DNA from 2 places in the Modestobacter versicolor genome. Region 2 is predicted to be linked to the other one. Evidence: riboswitches for the same ligand, from Rfam matches in the RefSeq annotation. Region 2 holds a riboswitch; the other holds the start of a gene.
What was found. Region 2 has a riboswitch for S-adenosylmethionine ahead of FHX36_RS03740 (GNAT family N-acetyltransferase). Riboswitches for the same ligand answer to the same signal wherever they lie in the genome.
Positions count from the first base shown of each region.

Region 1: another riboswitch for S-adenosylmethionine. It lies ahead of thrC (threonine synthase); the one in region 2 lies ahead of FHX36_RS03740 (GNAT family N-acetyltransferase).

Region 1 covers NZ_JACIBU010000001.1:2,511,255-2,518,663, forward strand. The annotation lists gene groL (chaperonin GroEL) at 1-1,210, opposite strand, end outside; gene FHX36_RS12305 (cold-shock protein) at 1,482-1,682, opposite strand; gene thrC (threonine synthase) at 1,873-3,174, opposite strand; SAM riboswitch class I at 3,187-3,315, opposite strand; gene FHX36_RS12315 (HAD family hydrolase) at 3,376-4,197, shown strand; gene FHX36_RS12320 (ABC transporter permease) at 4,208-5,065, opposite strand; gene FHX36_RS12325 (alpha/beta fold hydrolase) at 5,062-7,409, opposite strand, start outside.
Region 2 covers NZ_JACIBU010000001.1:772,722-780,130, reverse strand. The annotation lists gene chrA (chromate efflux transporter) at 1-193, opposite strand, end outside; gene FHX36_RS03760 (flavin reductase family protein) at 244-735, opposite strand; gene FHX36_RS03755 (NtaA/DmoA family FMN-dependent monooxygenase) at 732-2,078, opposite strand; gene FHX36_RS03750 (LLM class flavin-dependent oxidoreductase) at 2,089-3,285, opposite strand; gene FHX36_RS03745 (FAD/NAD(P)-binding protein) at 3,300-5,213, opposite strand; SAM riboswitch class IV at 5,483-5,594, shown strand; gene FHX36_RS03740 (GNAT family N-acetyltransferase) at 5,824-6,375, shown strand; gene FHX36_RS03735 (amino acid ABC transporter permease) at 6,372-7,340, shown strand; gene FHX36_RS03730 (amino acid ABC transporter ATP-binding protein) at 7,337-7,409, shown strand, end outside.

The sequences.
Region 1 (7,409 bases), 1.7 Mb from region 2:
CGGCCTTGGCGTTGCGCACCGCGTCCTCGATGCGGTGCTTGCGCTCCTTCAGCTCCACCTCGGTGGCGGCACCGGCCTTGATGACCGCAACACCGCCGGCCAGCTTGGCCAGGCGCTCCTGCAGCTTCTCGCGGTCGTAGTCGGAGTCCGACTTCTCGATCTCGGCGCGGATCTGGTTGACGCGACCCTGGATCTGGTCGGCGTCACCGGCGCCCTCGATGATGGTCGTCTCGTCCTTGGTGGTGACGAACTTGCGCGCGCGGCCCAGCAGCGACAGGTCGGCGTTGTCGAGCTTGAGGCCGACCTCCTCGCTGATGACCTGGCCACCGGTGAGGATGGCGATGTCGGCGAGCATGGCCTTGCGACGGTCACCGAAGCCGGGGGCCTTGACGGCGACCGACTTGAAGGTGCCGCGGATCTTGTTGACCACCAGGGTCGCGAGGGCCTCGCCCTCGACGTCCTCGGCGATGATCGCCAGCGGCTTGCCGGACTGCATGACCTTCTCCAGCAGCGGGAGCAGGTCCTTGACCGAGGAGATCTTCGAGTTGACGACCAGGATGTACGGGTCGTCGAGCACGGTCTCCATGCGGTCGGTGTCGGTGACGAAGTAGGCCGACAGGTGACCCTTGTCGAAGCGCATGCCCTCGGTGAGCTCGAGCTCGAGCCCGAAGGTGTTGCTCTCCTCGACGGTGATGACGCCTTCCTTGCCGACCTTGTCCATCGCCTCGGCGATGAGCTCGCCGATGGCCGGGTCCGCGGCGGAGATCGAGGCGGTGGCCGCGATCTGCTCCTTGGTCTCGACGTCCTTGGCGGTGGACAGCAGGTACTCGGAGACCGAGGCGACGGCCTTCTCGATGCCCTTCTTCAGGGCCATCGGGTTGGCGCCGGCGGCGACGTTGCGCAGCCCCTCGCGGACGAGGGCCTGGGCGAGCACGGTGGCGGTGGTGGTGCCGTCACCCGCGACGTCGTCGGTCTTCTTGGCGACCTCCTTGACGAGCTCGGCCCCGATCTTCTCCCACGGGTCCTCGAGCTCGATCTCCTTGGCGATGCTCACACCGTCGTTGGTGATGGTGGGGGCACCCCACTTCTTCTCGAGCACGACGTTCCGGCCACGGGGGCCGAGGGTCACCTTGACGGCGTCGGCGAGGGTGTTCATCCCTCGCTCGAGGCCGCGGCGCGCCTCTTCGTTGAACGCGATCATCTTGGCCATGTGGTGATGTCCTCCGAGCGTGGATCGCTGCACGGCCGGGTCCGGCGCCCGCGACGGACGGCACCAGCGCCGTGGACGCTCCTGCGGCCCACGTACCGGTACCTCACCGTTCCGACCTGATTGGCACTCGACAGGCGTGAGTGCCAGTAAGGAGTCTGGCACTCGGCCTGTGCGAGTGCAAGAACGGGGGGTCGCCGAGGCTTGTTCCCGGGCCCGGGAACGCAGCGAGGCCCGGCCCCCTGCAGGGGACCGGGCCTCGGGGCTGTGCAGTTCAGACGCTGCGGACGGCGTCGGCCTGCGGGCCCTTCTCGCCCTGGACGACCTCGAAGCTGACCCGCTGGCCCTCGTCGAGGCTCTTGTAGCCGTCCATCTGGATGGCCGAGTAGTGGACGAAGACGTCCTGACCGCCGTCGACGGCGATGAAGCCGAAGCCCTTCTCGGCGTTGAACCACTTCACGGTGCCCTGTGCCACGTGTGCTCCCACGTTTCGTGCGTGCGGACGGCCACTCCTGATCGAGGGGCCGGGGTCTTGCTCTTCCGCCCGTCGATCACGAACGTGGGAGTAGAACCGCGCGGAACGGTACAGGAACTGGTGTCCCAGGTCACTGGTCGGTGTCGCGACTCCCCCGGCGGTGTGGTACCGGGTGTCGCGCCGGGCGTGTCTAGGCGATGAGGCCGGCCTCGCGCAGCGACTTCAGCGACGGCTGCACGTGGTGCGACGGGCCGACGACCGGCAGCAGCGGGTCGAGGGTCTTGAGCCCCTCACCGGTGTTGAGGACGACGACCTCCTGGGTCGGGTCGAGCCGGCCGTCCTCGACCAGCTGGCGCAGCACCGCGGTGGTCACCCCGCCGGCGGTCTCGGCGAAGACGCCGGTGGTGCGGGCCAGGTCACGGATCCCGGCGACGATCTCGTCGTCACCGACCCGGCCGACCGACCCGCCGGTGCGCCGGATGGCGTCCAGCGCGTAGGGGCCGTCGGCGGGGTTGCCAATGTTCAGCGACTTGGCGATGCCGGTCGGCTTGACCGGCTTGACGACGTCCCAGCCGTTGTCGAAGGCGGTGGCGATCGGGTCGCAGCCGGCCGACTGGGCGCCGAAGACCTTCCAGCCGGTGTCCTCGACGATGCCGGCGGCGACCAGCTCGCGCCAGGCCTTGTCGACCTTGGTCAGCAGTGAGCCCGACGCCATCGGGATCACGACCTGGGCCGGGATGCGCCAGCCCAGCTGCTCGGCGATCTCGTAGCCCATCGTCTTCGAGCCCTCGGCGTAGTAGGGCCGGACGTTCTGGTTGACGAAGGCGGTGTCCTCGAACTCGTCGGTCTCGGCGAGCTCGCTGGTCAGCCGGTTGACGTCGTCGTAGCTGCCGTCGACGGCGATGAGCGCCTGGCCGTAGACGGCCGACTGCACGATCTTGCCCGGCTCCAGGTCGCTGGGCACGAAGACGAAGGACGGCAGGCCCATCCGGGCCGCGTGCGCGGCGACGGAGTTGGCCAGGTTGCCCGTCGAGGCGCAGGCGATCTTGGCGTAGCCGAAGCTCTTCGCCGCGGTCGCGGCGAGGCTGACCACCCGGTCCTTGAAGGAGTGGGTCGGGTTGGCCGAGTCGTCCTTGACCCAGAGGCCGCCGGTCAGGCCGAGCTCGGCGGCCAGCCGGTCGGCCCGCACGAGCGGGGTCATGCCCGGGTCGAGGGTGACCCGGTCGGCCGGGTCCTGCCCCACCGGGAGCAGGGCGGCGTACCGCCAGATGTTCTGCGGGCCGGCCTCGATCTGCTGGCGGGTGACCGCACGCATCAGCTCGGGGTCGTAGTCGACCTCGAGCGGGCCGAAGCACTCGGCGCAGGCGTGCTCGGCGATCAGGCCGAAGGTGGCGCCGCAGTTGCGGCACACCAGGCCCCGTGCCGGGTTCGGCGGGACGGGCCCACCAGCGGTGACGTCTGCCTGGGCGGAACCGGGAGCGGTCATGGTCATTCGACGACTACCTCCTCATCTTCCCCGCGCCGGGCCGTCGAGCCGCGCGGGACGGAATTGGCACCTCCCGCTGCGCGTGCGCGCAGGCGGCGGTTGCCGGGGCTTCATCGGGCCGTGTCCCTCTGCCCCTCTGGATGAGTGGAACGGCGAGGACTCTACCCGGGGCGCCGGCCCGCCGGGCCGACCGGCCAGGATGAGGCGGTGGCCACCCGCATCGTCTACACCGACCTCGACGGCACGATGGTCGGCCCGCGCGGCTCGTTCTGGCACACCGCCGAGCGCGGCCTGACCGCGACGCCGGCCGAGGCGCTGCTCGCCCTGCACCGCTCCGGCGCCGTCCTGGTGCTGGTCAGCGGCCGGACGCACGCGCAGCTGCTGGAGGCCGCGCGGATCTTCGCCGCCGACGGCGCGATCTCCGAGCTCGGGTCGCTGGTGAGCTGGGCCGGCGGCCGGGAGACCCACCTGCTCACCGGCGACCTGCCCGCGGAGTTCGCCGGGCGCACCCCGATGTCGGTGATGGCCGAGCTGGGCGTGGTCGAGGAGCTGGTCGCCGCCCACCCGGGCCGGCTGGAGTGGCACGAGCCCTGGCACACCGCCCACTCGGCCGACGCGCTGCTGCGCGGCCGGGTCGACGCCGCGGCGGTCGACAGCTGGCTGGCCGAGCGCGGCTGGGGCTGGCTGACCATGAACGACAACGGCGCGGTGCCGGCGACCCCGCGGATGACGCTGGCCGAGGACGCGCTGCCGCCGCACGTCTACCACCTGATGCCGCGCGGGATCTCCAAGGGCGCGGCGATCAGCTGGGACCTCGCCCGCCGGGGCCTGACCGCCGCGGACGCCGTGGCGGTGGGCGACAGCGTCAGCGACCTGGAGATGGCCCCCGCCGTCGGCCGGCTCTGGGTCACCGCCAACGGGGCCGCGGTCACCGGCATGGACGAGCGGATCTCCGCCGTCCCCAACGCCGCGGTGACCGAGGCGGCGATGGGCGAGGGCTGGGCCCAGGCGGTCCTCGCCAGCCTGTGAAGGTCCGCCGCTAGCTGGTGACGTCCTTGCGGGCGAACTGGCGGAAGGCGAGCGCGGTGAACAGCGCCGACCAGGCCAGGCCCTGCACGACCCCGCGGAACAGGTCGCCGGAGTCGAACTGGCTCTGCAGCAGGTCGGTCCAGGCGTAGTTGAACGCGGTGGGGAACCAGTCGCGGATGCCGCCCAGCTGCTCCACCTGCTCGAGCACCGCGAAGACCACCGTGGTGAACACCGCACCGCCGACCGCGGCGAGCGGCGCGTCGGTCACCGTGGACAGCCAGAACGCCAGGGTGCCGACGACGAGCAGGTGGACGGCGAGGTAACCGACCATCCCGGCCAGCCGGACCAGCGCCGTCCGCTGCTCCAGCGCGACCCCGAGCGGGGTCTGCACGTCGCCGAAGCCGTAGGCGATCCCGCCGGCCACCACCGCGACCAGGACCAGCAGCACCATCGCGCCGACCGACAGCACCAGCGCGGCGAGCCACTTCTGCCGGAGCAGCCGGGACCGCGGCACCGGGGTGGCCAGCGCGTAGCGCAGCGACCCCCACGAGGCCTCGCTGGCCACGGTGTCGCCGAAGAACAGCGCGAACACGACCACCAGGAAGAAGCCGGTGGTGGCGAAGAGGACGAACAGGGTCAGGTTCAGCCCGCTCGCCGTCGCGACGTCGACCAGGTTGACCCGGCTGTTCTCCTCCGCCTCCTCCGCGCCGCCCAGCTGCAGCGCCCCGATGAGGATCAGCGGCAGCGCCGCCATGAGGGCGAGGACGCCGATCGTCCGGCGCCGCTTGAACTGCCGGCGGAGCTCGACGCCCAGCCGCAGCGTCCGCTCCGGCCGGTACCCGGCCGCGGCTCCGGTCGACGTGCTCATGACTCCCCCACCAGCGACAGGAACGCGTCCTCGAGACGACGGCGCGGGCTCAGCTGGTCGACGCCGATGCCGGCGCGCACCAGGGCGGCCAGCGCCTGGGCCCGGCTGGTGCCGCCGAGGTCGACGACCAGCCCCTCCTCGGTGCGCTCGACCGGCCCGGTGCCCGGCATCCCGGCCAGCAGCTCGGCGGCGCGGTCGGCGTCGGCGTCGTCGGCGAGCCCGATGAGCACCGCTCCCCCGGTGCCGACGATCTCCTCGACGGTGCCCTGGGCGATCTTCTGCCCCTTGGCCATGACGACGACGTGGCTGCAGGTCTGCTCGATCTCGCTGAGCAGGTGGCTGGAGACGATCACCGTGCGGCCGGTCTCGGCGTAGGAGCGCAGCACGTCGCGCATGGCGTGGATCTGCGGCGGGTCCAGCCCGTTGGTCGGCTCGTCGAGCACCAGCAGGTCGGGCAGGCCGAGCATCGCCTGGGCGATCGCCACCCGCTGGCGCATGCCCTGGCTGTAGCTGCGCACCGGCTTGTCCAGCGCCGTCCCGAGCCCGGCGACCTCGATCGCCTCCTCCAGGTGCGCGTCGGCCAGCGGCCGGCCGGTGGCGGCCCAGTACAGCGTGAGGTTGTCCCGGCCGGTCAGGTGCGGCTGCAGGCCGGTGCCCTCGACGAACGAGCCCAGCCGGGAGAGCACCGGGGCACCCGGCCCGGCGGCGTGGCCGAAGACCTCGATCCGGCCCTCGGTGGGGCGGATCAGGCCCATCAGCATCCGCAGCGACGTGGTCTTGCCGGCGCCGTTGGGGCCGAGCAGGCCGAGCACCTGGCCGCGGCGCACCTCGAAGGAGAGGTCCCGGACGGCGACGAACCCGTCCTTGTAGGCCTTGGTGACGCCGGCGAACCGCAGCGGCACGTCCTCCCCGTCGGGTGAGGCGACCGACATCCGCGCGCTGCGGCGGCGGCCGACGAGCCGGGCAGCCAGCCAGCCGAGCAGCGCCAGGACGGCGAGGACGCCGAGCAGCACCCACCAGCGCGTCGAGCCGGCCGTCGCCTGCACCGACCCGGGGACCTCGGGCACGGAGAGCGCCGCGCCGTCGGCCAGCCCGATCGAGTCGACCGCCGCGGTCACCGGCAGGGCGAACGCCTGGTCGGTGGTGGACACCTGGAGCCGGAGGGTGTGGCCGACCTCGAAGCGGTGCACGACCGCCGGCAGCGTCACCGGCACCTCGGTCGGCGCGGCCGGGTCGGCGGACAGCCCGGTGAGCGCCAGCGGTGCCACCAGCCCGCTGGGCAGGGTGGTCGTGCCGTCGGGGGCGACGTCGTAGAGCTTGGCGAACAGCGTCGCCGACCCGCTCGGCGCAGCCACCTCGAGGGTGACCGTCGCCGCCCCGACGACGTCCAGCGCCTCGGTGAGCTCGGCGCTGTCGAAGACGGCGGACTGGCCGGGGATCTCCAGCGTGGTGCCGCCCAGCGCGGCCGTGACCGACCCGAGGCCGGGCAGCGTGGACAGCGCGGCGGGGCTGCCTCCGGCCGGGGTGACCACCGGCTGCACCCCGCCCTCGACCGGCACCTCGGTGCGCCGGACCCGGTCGCCGGACAGGCCGGGGTAGCCGCCGACCTCCACGGTCTGGGTGCCGCCCTGCACGCTGCCGATGCCGCCGCCCAGCCCGGTCGGCTCCGGGTAGCTGAAGCCGGTGCCCGGGTCGGGGCCGGTGCCGCGCAGGTGGTGGTCGAACCAGCCGGTGACCTCCTCGCGCAGCTCGCCGGTGACCCGCTCGGAGGCGGAGCTGTCGTGGCCGCCGGCGTACCAGACCACCTTGACGTCGGTGCCGTTGGCGGCGATGCCGCGGGCGTTCGCGTCGGCCTCGCCCAGCGTGAACAGCGAGTCCTGGGTGCCCTGCACCAGCAGGGTGGGCGCGGTGATCCGGTCCAGCACGCCGGCCGGGCTGCTGCGGTCGAGCACGGCGGCGACCTCGGGGGTGAGCGTCCCGCTCGCCGCGGCCGACTGGTAGGCCGCGCAGATGTCGGCGCGGAAGCGGCCGCAGGTCAGCGCCTGGGTGACCAGCGCGGGGTCCAGCCCGGACAGGTCGGGGGCGCTGGCGCCGGCGTCGCCGCCCCCGCCGGTGAGCGCACCGAGCAGCCCGTCGCCGGTGGGCACCGAGCCGACGCCGAAGAACAGCCCGGACCACAGCCGCTTGAAGACGCCGGCGTCGCCGGTGCGCGGGGTCGCCGCCGGGGTGTCCGCGTCGGCCTCGATGCCGGCCTGGTCGGGGAAGAGCGCGGTGGTGAGCGAGTTCCAGGTGATCTGCGGGGCGATCGCGTCGACCCGCTCGTCGTAGGCGGCGGCGAGCAGGG
Region 2 (7,409 bases):
TCATCGCGTGCAGGAACCGGCGCTGCCCGATCCAGCGCTGCTCGTCGACGAGCGTCCGCTGCATCACCGCGATCTGGCCGGCCGGCCCACCGAAGGTCTGCAGCGAGATGAGGAACCACGCCCGGGTCGCCGTGCGCAGCGGCACGGTCTCCCCCGGGGTGGCGGGCGGGGAGGCAGGGGCGTCGCTGGGCACGGCGTCTCCGTCGGGTCGGTGGTGCGAGGGTCAGACGATGTCAGACCCCGTCACGACGCCGCGGCGTGCGTGCCGAACGTGCGGGCGTGGTAGGTCAGCGGCGCCGCGGCGGTGGTCGCCGCGCGCTGCACCTCGCCCAGCACGATCACGTGGTCACCGCCCTCGACCAGCTGGGTGACGGTGCAGGCCAGCCAGCCCGGGCTGCCGGCCAGCCGCGGCGCGCCCGCGTCGTCCGACCACCGCACGCCGGCGAACTTGTCGCTGCCCTTGCGGGCGAACGCCAGCGCGAGCGAGGCCTGGTCGCTGCCGAGCACGTTGACCCCGAACACGCTGCCGTGCCCCAGCCGGGCGAGCAGCTCCGAGCCCCGGTCCAGCGAGACCAGCACCATCGGCGGCGCCATCGACAGCGACGCGAACGCGCTCACCGTCGTCCCGTGCGGGTGCCCGTCAGTGAGGGTGGTGACCACCGAGACCGGCGTGGCGACCCCGGCCATCACCGCCCGGAACTCCGCGGCCAGCCCCGTGGCCAGCTCGGCGCTCACGCCGGGGCCCCGAGCGGCGGCAGGCCCAGGTTGTCGCGCAGCGTCGTCCCCGGGTACTCGGTGCGGTACACGCCGCGCTCCTGCAGCAGCGGGACGACGGCGTCGACGAACGGGTCGAGCCCGCCGGGGGTCAGGTGCGGGACGAGGATGAACCCGTCGCTGGCGTCGGACTGCACCAGGTCGTCGATCTGCTCGGCCACGGTCGCGGCGCTGCCGATGAAGTTCTGCCGGCTGCTGACCTCGATCATCAGCTCGCGGATGGACAGGCCCTTGGCCTCGGCCTGCTCGCGCCAGTCCCGCGCGACGGCCAGCGGGTCCCGGTTCATCCGCACGCTGGCCCGCCCCTTGGCCACGGTGTGCTCGCCGACCAGCGGGTCGACCTCGGGCAGCGGGCCGTCGGGGTCGTAGCCGGAGAGGTCGCGGTTCCAGACCTCCTCGAGCTTGCGCAGCGCCGTCTGCCCGGACACCTGCTGCTTGCGCACCTCGGCGGCGAGCTCGGCGGCCTCGGCGTCGGTGTCGCCGATGACGAAGGTGGCGGCCGGCAGGATCAGCAGGTCCTCTCGGCGGCGGCCGTACTTCTCCAACCGGCCCTTGACGTCGGTGTAGAAGGCCTGCCCGGCCTCCTTGGTGCCGTGCCGGCTGAAGATGGCGTCGGCCGCCGAGGCCGCGAACTCCCGGCCCTCCTCGGAGTCACCGGCCTGGAAGACCACCGGCCGGCCCTGCGGGCTGCGCGGGACGTCGAACCGGCCGGCGATGTCGAAGTGCGCGTCGGAGTGCGCGAACCGGCCGGCGTCCGGGTCGGCCAGGAACACGCCGCTCTGCTGGTCGGCGACCACCTCGTCGCCCCGCCAGCTGTCCAGCAGCTCGGTCACCGTCTGCAGGAACGTCCGGGCCCGCTCGTAGCGCTGGTCCTGGGCGAGGAAGCCCCCGCGCCGGAAGTTCTCCCCGGTGAACGCGTCCCAGGAGGTGACGACGTTCCAGGCCGCCCGGCCGCCGGAGAGGTGGTCGAGCGAGGCGAACTGGCGGGCCACCTCGTAGGGCTCGTTGAAGGTGGAGTTGATCGTGCCGGCCAGGCCGAGGTGCTCGGTGACCGCGGCCAGGGCGGCCAGCACGGTGAAGGTGTCCGGGCGGCCCACGACGTCCAGGTCGTAGATGGCGCCGTTCTGCTCGCGCAGCCGGAGGCCCTCGGCGAGGAACAGGAAGTCGAACTTCCCGCGCTCGGCGGCCTCGGCGAACCGGACGAACGAGCCGAACTCGATGTGGCTGCCGGCGGCCGGGTCGCTCCACACGGTGGTGTTGTTGACGCCGGGGAAGTGCGCGGCGAGGTGCACCTGCTTGGTCATGTCGACGTCCTCAGACAGTGGCGTAGCGGTTGGCGGGGCGCGGCAGCCCGAGCAGGCCGCGCAGGGTGTCCGCCTCGTAGGCGGTGCGGAACAGACCGCGGCGCTGCAGCTCCGGGACCAGCCCGGTGGTGACCTGCCGGAGGTCGTGCGGCAGCGCGGCCGGACGCAGCCGGTAGCCGGTCAGCCCGGCCGCGGCCCAGTCGGTGAGCAGGTCGGCGAGCTCGGCGGGCGTGCCGGTGAAGACCAGCGCGTCGCTGGTGTACGCGGCGCCGGCGGTCTCGTCGAGCCGCTCCCGGCGGGCCCGGGCGGTGGCGGCGTCGTCGTCCAGGAAGACGACCAGGTCACCCCAGACGTGCACGGTCTCCCCCGCCCGGCCGGCGGCCTGCTGCGCCGCCCGCACCTCCCCGACGACCCGGCCGGCGTCGGCGCGGTCGGCGGGCGTGACGAAGCCGAGGTCGGCGCTGCGCCCGACCAGCTCGAACGGGATGGCCTGGTGGGCCAGGGCGGCCACTACCGGCTGGCCCTGCGGCGGGCGCGGGGTGATCGACGGGCCCTTCACCGAGAACGACCGGCCCTCGAAGTCGATGTAGTGCAGCTTCTCCCGGTCGACGAACCGGCCGGTCGCGACGTCCCGGATCTCCGCGTCGTCCTCCCAGCTGTCCCAGAGCCGGCGGAGCACCTCGACCCAGTCGGCGGCCTCGTCGAAGAGCTCGCGCAGGGCCGCCTGGGTCTGCGGGTCGGCGGGGTCGAGGCTGCCCAGTTCGGGGAGGGTGCGGCGGCCGAAGTGGGCCGCCTCCGCGGGGCTGCCGCTGACCTTGACCCGGACCCCGGCGCGGCCGGTGCTGACGTAGTCGAGGGTCGCGATCGCCTTGGACAGGTGGAACGGCTCGGTGTGCGTGACCACCGCGGTCGGCACCAGCCCGATCGAGCGGGTCAGCGGCGCCACCCGGGCGGCGACCTGGACGGCGTCGAGCCGGCCGCGCACCTGGTCGGTGCGGCCGTCGGGGCCGCTGCGGTCGGTGGACTGCAGGGACAACCCGTCCTCGATGGTCACCAGGTCGAGCAGGCCGCGCTCGGCCTCCTGGACCAGGTCGACCCAGTACCGGGGGGTGAGCAGCTCGGTGGGGCGGGCGCCGGGCTCGCGCCAGGCGGCCGGGTGCCAGCCGGCGCCGTCCAGGGCGACGGCGAGGTGGAGGTGGGTGCTCATGTCTCTCCGGGGGTTCAGGCGGCGGACGCGGCGAGGGCGCGCGCGGCGGGGACGACGGCCTGCCACAGCCGGCGGGCCAGGGCGTCGTTCTGGCGGAAGAACGGGGCGTTGGTGCGGGGCCGGGCGAAGGCGGCCACCTGCGCGCCGGAGGTCCAGAAGCCGACCGCGAAGAGCCGTTCCTGCACCTGCCCGGTGGCGCTGACCACCCGCTGACCGGGGTCGACGGCGAGCCGGCCGGTGCCGATGCCCCCACCGACCGTCTTCTCCGCGGCCACCCCGCGGGCCAGCAGCGAGGTGACCAGCTGGTCGGGGGTGGCGGACACCGCGGGGGCCGGGATGCGGGCCTCGACCAGCGCCCGGGCGGTGACCACCGCGTCGACCGAGGCCGACCGGGCGCGGAACATCCCGGCGTCGACGTCGAGCTCGACCCGGGTGTCGGCACCGAGGAACCGGATCACGCCGGCCTCGGAGAGGGCGAGCAGCTCGGCCAGCCGCGGCGCGGGCGGCCCGCTGGCCAGGTAGCTGAACAGGTTCATCCACCAGCCGGAGACGTCCTCGGCCTCCGACCGCGGGGTCAGCCGGCCGGCGCCGACCAGCCCGGCGATGGTGCCGTGGCAGAACAGCAGCGCGGTGAACACGGCCTGGTCGGCGCTGTGCCGGGGGTCGGCCGAGCGGGCGAGGTCGGCGCGGACCAGCCCGCGCACCGCCTCCTGCAGCTCGTCGGCGCTGCCGAACCGGGCACCACCGAGCGGGCGGTCCCGGGCGGCGAGGTCGAACCGGTCCGCCGGGTCCGGGACGGCGAGGGCCACCAGGTCGGCGACCAGCACCGGGTCGTCGGTCGCCGCGTACTCGGCGGCGAACTCCGCCCAGGGCAGCGTGGTGCGCTCGGGAGCGGTGCGGAACAGCTCGGTGTAGTGCGCCCAGCCGAGCTCCCGGACGATCACCGGGGCCAGGTCGGCGCGCAGGTCGAGCCGGCGGTCGGCACCGAACCGGTCGTCGATCGCCTCGGGGGTGAAGAAGCGCAGCGGCACCGGCGGGCCGGGCCAGACGTAGCCGAGCTTGGCCCGGTACGGGACCCCGCGCCGGGAGCCGACGTGCAGCACCGGCTCCTGCCCCGAGGGCAGGTACCGCAGCCGGTCGCCGTCGCTCTCGAACCGGCCGCCGCGACCGCTGGTGAGCAGCACCATCAGGTCGACGAAGGCCAGGCCGGCGCCGCGCACCAGCACGTCCTCACCGGGCGCCAGCCGGGAGAGGTCCAGGTCGGCGGTGTAGCCGGTGGGCAGGTAGGTGAGCCCGGCGGCGTCGGCCCGCCGCTGCACGTCCTGCTCGGCAGGGGTGGCGTGCGCGTCCAGGTGTCCCTGGGCGAGCACGGCCAGGTCGGCCGCGAGCACCCGGCCGTCGGCCAGCTCGACGTCGACGCCCTCGGTGCGCACCCGGACGTCGACCGCCCGGGTCTCGAGCAGGTGGACGTCGGCCCACGGGCGGGCGGCGGCCACCACCTCGGCGAGCACCCACCCCAGGTAGGCGTTGACCAGCGGGCGGGAGGGGAAGGACGTCGGCGTCGTCCGCCGGGCCTCCTCCCCCACCGGGTCGCCGGCCGGCAGGCCGCGGCCGACCGCCTCGACCCACTGCCACAGGGTGGTGCCCTCCCCCACCGGACCGTCGACGGTGACCGAGGGGTCGGGCAGCACGGTGACGTCGGCGGCCAGCGAGTTCGCCCACAGCAGGGACGGCTGGGCGGCGCGCCAGACGCGCCCGCCACCGGGCGGGTGCGGGTCGACCAGGTGCACCTGCAGCCTGCTGCCGTCGCCGAGCTCTGGCGCGCTGGCGATCAGCCGCTCGAGCAGGCCGATGGCGGTCGGGCCGGCGCCGACGACGGCGATCGACGGGCCGGGGTGACCGAGGGAGGGTGCGGGGGACGCGGACAAGCGGGCTCCCGGGGAGGGACGAGCGGTCAGGGACGCGGGGTCGCAGGCCTCGGCCGACACTGCGCGCTCGACGTCCGCAGGAGGTCGACGTGCCGGCGGCAGACCAGGGCGGTGCTGGGCACGGGCGTCTCCTCTCTCCTGCGGGGCTCGTCGGGACCAAGCGACCGCGGGGGCGGGCTGTTCCCGTCCCGGCGTGTCGGTGGCTGCGTATGTCTACCAAGTCGATCGTATTTGACGACAGCCGGGGTGGGGCCCTACAGTCCGCCGCAGGTCCTGAGCGCCAGCGTCAAGCCCCGGCTCGCTGGCCGGCAACCCTCCCTGCGACGGGGTGCCCCGGGTGACGACCTGGCCGTGCGCGTCCGCGCCCGGCAAGCAGCGGCCCCCTCCCCGAGGGGACGAACGAGGAGCAGCACTGTGGGAGAGACCAGCTCGCGCCTGGTGCGCGCCGTCTCCGCCGACCTGGTCGGCCGGCCGACCGTCGACCTGCTGCGCACCGACAGCGCGCTCTGTCGCTGACCCGGCGCCACCCTCCCGCTCCTCCCCCGCACCCACCCCGCCGCCCGCGGCGGCGTCCGGCGCGCCCACCTCCCTCCGCAGGAGTCCCCTCCGCATGTCCACGTCCCTGTCCGCGACCACCCCTGACCAGCTCCAGGTGGTCCGCGTCCACCCCGACGACCCGCTCACGGCGCCGTTGTTCGCCGAGCTCGCCGCCGAGTACGACAGCCGCTACGGCGACCTGTTCGGCGGCGCGTCCCAGGAGCTCACCCGCTACCCCGCCGAGGCCTTCCTCCCCCCGGACGGCGACTTCGTCCTGCTGCTGGACGACGGCGTGGCCGTCGCCGGCGGCGCCTTCATGCGGCACCCCTCCGGTGCCGCCGAGGTCAAGCGGATGTGGACCGCCGCCACCCACCGTCGCCGCGGCCTGGCCCGCCGGGTCCTCACGCTGCTCGAGCTCCGCGCCGCCCAGCAGGGCTACCGGCGGATGCACCTGACCACCGGCCCGCGCCAGCCCGAGGCGCGCGACCTCTACCTGGCCGCCGGCTGGACGCCGCTGTTCGACCCGGCCGTCCCCCGCCCCACCGACACCGAGACGCTGCGCGCCCTGCCGGTCGACCAGCGCCTCTACGCCTTCGACAAGCAGCTCCCGGGAGACCCGAGATGACCACGCTGGAGACCCGTCCGGCGGCCGCCGCGTCGCCGGCGGGCACGCCCTACGACCAGCTCCAGGTGGTGCCGGCCCGGCACCCCGGCCGCTGGGTCGCCACCGCCGTCGTCGCCGTCCTGCTGGCGATGGTGCTCAACAGCCTGGTCACCAACCCGCGGTGGGAGTGGGACGTCGTCGGCGCCTACCTCACCGAGGAGTCGATCGTCCGCGGGGTGCTCACCACCATCCAGCTGACCGCGATCACCGCGGTGCTCGGCTTCGCGCTGGGCACCGTGCTGGCGCTGATGCGGCTGAGCCGCTCGCCGCTGCTGCAGGCGGTCAGCTGGGGCTACACCTGGGTGTTCCGCTCGGTGCCGCTGATCCTGCAGCTGCTGCTCTGGTACAACCTCGCCTACCTCTACCAGCACCTGGACATCGGCATCCCGTTCGGCCCGTCCTTCGCCAGCGTCGAGACCCTCTCGCTGATCGACAAGTTCGGCGCCGCCGTGCTGGGGCTGGGCCTGCACCAGGCCGCCTACTCGGCGGAGATCGTCCGCGCCGGGATCCTCTCGGTCGACCAGGGCCAGCACGAGGCGGCCGCCTCGCTGGGCATCCCGCGCCGCCGGCAGACCACCCGGATCGTCCTGCCGCAGGCCATGCGCACCATCGTGCCGACCGCGGTCAACGAGGTGATCGGCCTGTTCAAGGGCACCTCCATCGTCTACGTGCTGGCGCTGGGCGAGCTGTTCTACACGGTGAGCGTCATCTACGGCCGGACCCAGCGGGTGCTGCCGATGCTCGTGGTCGCCGCGGTCTGGTACGTCGTGCTCACCACCGTGGTCACCGTCGTCCAGTACCACGTCGAGCGGCACTACGCCCGCGGCGCGGTCCGGACGCTGCCACCCACACCGCTGCAGCGGGTCCGGTCCGAGCTCGGCGCCGTCCTCTCCCGCTTCGGCGCACCGCGCGGAGCCACCCGATGACCGCCGTCGAGCTCCCGACCACCGACACCCGGCCCGGCCGGGTCGAGGTGCACGGCGTGCACAAGTCCT